2 regions of the Massilia violaceinigra genome follow, and region 2 is predicted to be linked to the other one. Evidence: predicted binding sites of a transcription regulator. Region 2 holds the regulator's gene; the other holds the start of a gene.
The links. Region 2 encodes FliA, which starts transcription of late flagellar genes. Its sites were predicted from a motif close to CTAAAGTTTNNNNNNNNNNNGCCGNTA; they were not measured.

Region 1 (3,406 bases), 1.0 Mb from region 2:
GCCAGGTTCGAGCGGCTGCGCCAGCGCGAAGCTGAGCGTTTCCTGTTCCTTGTCGATCTTGGGCGTCAGTTTCAGGGAGCCGATGTTCTTGCCCGACAGGCTGGCCGCGTCGATCTCGAGGTCGACGGCGTTGAGCATGATGAGGGAGGTGGTTTTAAGCACTTCGATTTCCACCGTCTCGGAACCGAGGAAGGTATTGGCGGCCAGGTCGGGGATCAGGTGGGCGGCATACTGCACCGGCACGATATCCTTCGGCAGCTTGCCCGGCGTGGTGGCGAACGCGTACGGGGCTTCGGCATGGGCGGCAAAGGCGGTACAGGCGAGCGCGATGGCGGCGGCCAGACGTCGGGCTTTCAATAATGTCATGTCTTTTCTCTCTTCGTGGCGGCGCCAGGACCGGCGCGACTTCCCAGCCTGCACTCTAATCGAGCGCAGTGCGAAACGTACACCAAATGCGACAAACTGCACAATAGGCGGCCAGAGTGCGTAAAACGGGAACCGTGGCGCTCCAGTAGCGCTGCCCAATGTTTCTCTATATAGTCTGGCTGCCGCGAGCCCGCATCAACCAGGAGACACCATGACTCTCGAGACCCTGCTGCAAAATCCGAACGCCCTGCCCTCCGCGCCCAAAGTGGTGGCAGAACTGATCAGCAGCTTCGACGACCCGGATGTGGCGGTCGAAGAGATCGCGCGCAAGCTCTCGCTCGACCCGGTGCTGAGCGCCAAGCTGCTGCGGCTGGCCAACTCGGCCTACTATCACGTCTCGCGCCGGATCGGCAATGTGGGCGACGCGGTGCGCATGCTCGGTTTTGTGACGGTGCGGACCCTGGTGATCAGTTCCGGCCTGGTGGGCAGCTTCAAGACCGTGCCGGGCCTCGACCTGAAGCGCTTCTGGCGCTACAGCCTGCACACGGCGGTGGCGGCCAAGTGGATCGCCAAGCAGATCGGCGCCAATACCGACCTGGCGTTCACGATCGGGATGATGCACGGGATCGGGCAACTGGTGATGCATGCGGGCGTGGCGGAGCAGGCGCGGGAGCTCGACCAGACGGTCGGGCCGTATGAGAATGGCCGCATCGCGGCCGAAAAAGCGCTGTTCGGCTACGATTTCAGCGAAGTGGGGGCGGAACTGGCGGTACGCTGGAAGTTCCCCGACCTGTTTCACCAGACCTTGCGCCACTTTGGCGATCCGACGCCGGAGTCGCCTTCCTACCGGATGGCGGCGGTGATTCACCTGGCCGTGCTGCGCGCGCGCTACGAGGAGCGCCAGCCGAACGATGAGGAACTGGCTGCCTGTTTCACGGCGGCGCTGGCCACCGGCCTGGGCGTGGCGCCGGATGCGTTGTTTGCCGGGATTCCGCCGCTGGGCGAGCTCAGTGGCGGGCTGGAAGAGCTTATCAATTAAGTAAGCTAAAAATATTTTCAGATTTTTTTGAAAAAGGGCTAAAGTTCCGCGCAATCCCGACGTTATGGAAGGACACGCGGTAATCTTTATAAATTTTTTGGCCAGGTGAGCGCATGACCTCCAACGAAGTTCTCTCGATGTACGAAAATATTGCTGGTCTGACTGGCAAGATGGCGGTTGCGGCAAAAGCAGGCGACTGGAACGGCCTGGCGCACCTGGAAACGCAGTGCGCGCAGCAGGCGTCGGCGACCAAGACCGGCGTGCCGGCACTCGATGGCGCTCCGCGCATGCGCAAGATCGATTTGCTCAAGCAGATCATGGCCAATGACCGCGCCGTGCGCGAGATTACCGAGCCGTGGCAGTTGTCGGATGTGATGTGCGCGACGCACTGAACTGGTAAAGATGTGAATGAAAGCGCCTGAGGGCGCTTTTTTTATTCGTCGTTTGACGCCGCCCTGCCCTGCCTCCCGTCATTCCCGCCACTACCTCCGTCGTTCCCGCCTGCGCGGGAACGACGAGGGCGGCGACACGGGAACGGCGGGAGGTTACTCAACCAGCCACAGCCACCTTCAACGCCAGCGCAATCCCCTCGGCCGCCTGGGTAATCTCCAGCAACGACGGAAAACTCGGCGCAATCCGGATATGGCTGTCCTCGGGATCGACCCCGTACGGATACGCAGCGCCAGCCGGCGTGAGCGTAATCCCTGCTTCCTTCGCCAGCGCGATCGTCTTCTTCGCCGCACCCGGCGGCGTCACCAGATCGATGAAATACCCGCCCTTCGGCACCGTCCACGACACCCCCGCCACATCGCCCAGCTGCGCGCTGAACTGCGCCAGCACCGCGTCGAACTTGGGCTTGAGCAGCGCCGCGTGGCGCGTCATCAGCGCCTCAACGGTGGCCACATCCTTGAGCAGGCGCACATGGCGCAGCTGGTTGATCTTGTCCGGGCCGATGCTGCGGATGCCCGCGTGGCGCGTCCACCAGGCGATATTGGCCGGCGACGATGCAAGCGCGGCAATACCCGACCCAGCCCAGCTCACCTTCGAGGTCGATGCGAACACGATCGCCCGGTCCGGATTGCCGGCGCTGGCGCATTCGGCGATGATCTCGGCAATCCGCACGTTCTCGTCCGTCAGATGATGAAAGCGATAGGCGTCGTCCCACATCAGGCGGAAGTCCGGCGCGGCCGTCTTCATGGCGGCCAGGCGGCGCACCACCTCATCCGAATACACCGTGCCGGACGGGTTGCTGTACTTGGGCACGCACCACATGCCCTTGATGCTGGCGTCGGTCGCCACGAGCTGCTCGACGATGTCCATGTCCGGTCCGTCGTCGTTGAGCGGCACGTTGATCATCTTGATGCCGCGCGCTTCGCAGATCGAGAAATGACGGTCGTAGCCGGGCACCGGGCACAGAAACACCGGTTGCTGACCAACCCAGGGCTGTCCGCCCGGCACGCCGTTCAACAGTGCGTAGACGATCACGTCGTGCATCAGCGACAGGCTGGCACTGCTGTCGACCACCACCTGGGCAGCCGGCAGGCCGAGCAAGCCGCCGAACAGCGCGCGCGCTTCGGGCAGGCCGACGCCGAGGCCGTAATTGCGGGCGTCGGTGCCGTCGGCCGCACTAAAGCCCGGCAAGGCGTCAAGCAGGTCGTTGGAGAGGTCGAGTTGTTCGGGCGCCGGTTTGCCGCGGGACATGTCGAGTTTGAGTCCGCGCTGGCGGAACAGGTCGTATTGCGCTTGTGCTGAATGTGTTGCCGTCGTCATGAGCTTGCCTTCGGTGATGGGATCACCGAAGAGTATAGCCCGAAGGCAAAACGATCACAGGGGGAGGAAAGAATTCTGGAGAGCGATCACCAGGTATCTCCTGGTGTCGCCTCGTGCCGGTTGCATCCGGCGTCCGCAAGCGCATCGTTGGCTGGCGGACCGCTTCCGGGGACAGGCGTTTCTTCAACGATTATCTGCTTGCCGCGCCACGCTATCGTTGGTGGCTGCGCC
Region 2 (3,406 bases):
TCGACGTCGTGATCCGCCAGAAACTGAACCTGTTCTATGTCTCGAACGGCCAGCGCGTGCCGGAAGACCTGCACCTGGCCGACCGCAACATGCTGGTCGACCGCGCCTTCCGCCTCAAGCGCGATGCCGCCGCGACCCAGTTTTCGGACGCCGAACTGCCGCTGGTGATGGCCAATACCAGCACCGCCCGCAACGACCGCAGCCTGCGCGAGGTGTCCCTTGGCTAATCACTTCGATTTCGACCAGGCCGAAGGCCTGCGCCGGATGCTGGCCGGCCCCAAGCCGCGCATCGTCACCTTTCTCTCCGCCACGCCCGAAGACGACAAGGGCGCCATGCTGGTCAACCTGGGCGCCTCGCTGGCCCGGGCCGGCAACGACGTGCTCATCGTCGACGCCTGCGACCGCGAATACGGCGTGGCCCAGCGCCTAGGCGTGGCCGACCGCGCCAGCCTGCTGCAGGTGGCGCGCCAGCAGTGCGCGCTGAACCAGATCATCCACCAGGTGCCGCAAGGCTTCGGCGTGGTCAGCATGGCGCGTGCGCGCGGCGGCCCGGACGAAGCGCGGCGCCTGGCCAAGACCTTCGACGTGCTGGTCAAGCAGACCGGCATCGTCATCGTCGACGGCGAATTCGGCGACGACGACACCTTTCCGGTGCCGATCATGGACAGCGCCGAGATCGTGGTCCAGGTCTCCACCAGCGCCGCCTCGATCACGGCCGCGTACGCCCTGATCAAGCGACTTTCGCAACAGTTGGGGCGCCGTCCGTTCGGAATTCTGGTAACGGGCGCATCCGAAGCCGAAGCAAAGGTGGTATACGATAATATGTCATCTGCGGCAAGTCGTTACCTTGCCGTACAGCTCACGTCGATGGGCTCGGTCCCGGCGGACGAATACCTGCACCGGGCCGCGCGCTTGGGCCGGGCCGTGGTCGATGCGTTCCCGCTGGCCGGCGCGTCGGTGGCATTTCGCCAGCTGGCGGGGCGCTTTGCCCTGACAGCCATGCCGCAACTTGGCAGGACAGGGGGGACTTCCCATTTTGGTTCTTAAAACATACTTATAACTATGTATACCGTCAAAGGGAAAGCGGACAAGAACCATCTACTGACGGAGCACATGCCGTTGGTGAAGCGTCTCGCCCACCACATGAAGGCCAAACTGCCGCCCAGCGTCGAAGTGGACGACCTGATCCAGGCCGGCATGATCGGCCTGCTCGACGCCATCACCCGCTATGAGGAAACCCACGGCGCCCAATTCGAGACCTATGCCGTGCTGCGCATCCGCGGCGCCATGCTCGACGAACTGCGCAGCAGCGACTGGCTGCCGCGCTCGATGCGCCAGAACATGCGCAAGATCGAAACGGCGATGAGCACCCTGCAGCAACAGCTCGGCCATCCGCCCACCGAATCCGAAGTCGCCAAGAGCCTCAAGCTCTCTCTGGCCGACTACCAGGACATGCTCACCGACGGCGGCGGCCACCAGCTGGTGTACTACGAAGATTTCCACGACAACGAAGGAGGCAACGACAGCTTCCTCGACCGCTATGCGGTGGACGATGCCGATCCGCTGCGCAGCCTGCTCGACGGCGACTTCCGCCATGCCGTCATCGACGCGATCGACAACTTGCCGCCGCGCGAAAAAATCCTCATGGGCCTGTATTACGAAGAGGAACTGAACCTGAAAGAGATCGGGGCCGTCATGGGTGTATCGGAATCGCGCGTGTCGCAATTGCACACCCAGGCGGTCGCGCGCCTGCGGGCGTCCTTGAAGGAGCAGGCGTGGACCGGGCCAGCGTAGCGGGGATTTTCCTGGCGCTGTCAGGCCTGCTGATCGGCCAGGCGCTGGAGGGCGGCAAGCTGTCCTCCCTGGTGCAGCCGGCGGCGTTTGCCATCGTCGTCATCGGCACCGCCGGGGCCGTGCTGCTGCAAAGCGAAGCGTCAACCTTCATGCGCGGCGTGCGCATGCTGCGCTGGGTGTTTGCGCCGCCGCCCAGCCAGCGTGCCGGGCTGGCGCGCGAAATCGCCGTGTGGGGCTTGCATGCGCGGCGCGACGGCCTGCTCTCGCTGGAAAAATACATGGCCGTCAACAAGGATAAATTCGTGCAGAAAGGCTTGCGCCTGGTGGTCGACGGCATTGCCCCCGACAAGCTGCGCAGCCTGCTGGAGATGGAAGTGACGGCCTACGAATTCGGCGAGCGGCAAGCGGTGAAAATCTGGGAGTCTGCGGCCGGCTACTCGCCCACCATCGGCATCCTGGGCGCGGTGCTGGGCCTGATCCACGTGATGGAAAACCTGAGCGACCCGGCCAAGCTGGGCAGCGGCATCGCGGTGGCCTTCGTGTCGACCGTGTATGGCGTCGGGCTGGCCAATATGTTCTTCTACCCGATCGCCAACAAGCTGAAAACCATCGTCGCCGAACGGGTGACGCAGTACGAAATCCTCACCGACGTCTTTCACGACATCGCCAGCGGCGACCACTCGCGCGTGATCGAAGAGCGCGTCGCCTGCCTGCTCTCGCGGCCCTGAGCCATGGCGCGCAAAAAGTACGAAGCCGAGCACGAAAATCACGAACGCTGGCTCATTTCGTACGCCGATTTCATCACCCTGCTGTTCGCCTTTTTCGTCGTGATGTACGCCATTTCGGTCGTCAACGAAGGCAAGTACAAGGTGTTTTCGGTGTCGCTGGGCGACGCTTTCGGCGGCAAGGACCAGAGCACGGCCAGTGTCGCCAGCAGCAATGTGCCGCAGCTGATCGTGCTGCCCGATCCGCTCATCAAACGGCGCGCGGAAGCCATGCGGCGCGAAAAGGAACGCCTGACCAGCCTCGCGCAAAAGCTCACCTCGACCCTGGCCCCGCTGGTGAGGGAAGGCAAGGTGCGCGTGACGCAAAACAGCCGCGGCGTGAGCGTCGAGATCAATGCCAGCGTGCTGTTCGACCCGGGCGACGCCACCCTCACGCCGGAATCGGACCAGGCCCTGCGCGCGCTGGCGGTGCTGCTCAAGGACGACCCGCACGCGGTGCACGTCGAAGGCCATACCGACCCGACGCCGATCAGGAATGCGCTGTTTCCGTCGAACTGGGAATTGTCGGCGGTGCGCGCGAGCAGCGTGGTGCGCCTGTTCATCGACAGCGGCGTGGGCGCCGAGCGGCTCACGGTGGTGGGGCACGGCGCCAACATCGCGGTGGCATCGAACGACACGCCCGAAGGGCGCGCGCGCAACCGGCGCGTGGCGGTGACGATCCTGTCGGCGCTGCCCGATACCACGACCGAGATTCCGACCCGTTGATCCAAGCGGGCTGGCCTGATGCGCGAAACGAGGCACAATGGCTGAGAACGGCACAGGCGGGCGACCCGGCCCCGCCGATCGACAGCCGCAGCCGGGCCGACGAAAACAAGGAGCAGGGCGAT

Region 1: a site for FliA is predicted at 1,444-1,470, ahead of CR152_RS09995 (flagellar protein FliT). Genes of this name have one in related genera too.

The regions. Positions count from the first base shown of each region.
Region 1 covers NZ_CP024608.1:2,216,693-2,220,098, reverse strand. The annotation lists gene CR152_RS10005 (M1 family metallopeptidase) at 1-366, opposite strand, end outside; gene CR152_RS10000 (HDOD domain-containing protein) at 578-1,405, shown strand; gene CR152_RS09995 (flagellar protein FliT) at 1,519-1,797, shown strand; gene CR152_RS09990 (aspartate aminotransferase type Ic) at 1,955-3,175, opposite strand.
Region 2 covers NZ_CP024608.1:3,234,721-3,238,126, forward strand. The annotation lists gene flhF (flagellar biosynthesis GTPase FlhF) at 1-227, shown strand, start outside; gene CR152_RS14625 (MinD/ParA family ATP-binding protein) at 265-1,047, shown strand; gene CR152_RS14630 (RNA polymerase sigma factor FliA) at 1,063-1,794, shown strand; gene CR152_RS14635 (flagellar motor protein) at 1,776-2,522, shown strand; gene motD (flagellar motor protein MotD) at 2,526-3,284, shown strand; gene CR152_RS14645 (hypothetical protein) at 3,405-3,406, shown strand, end outside.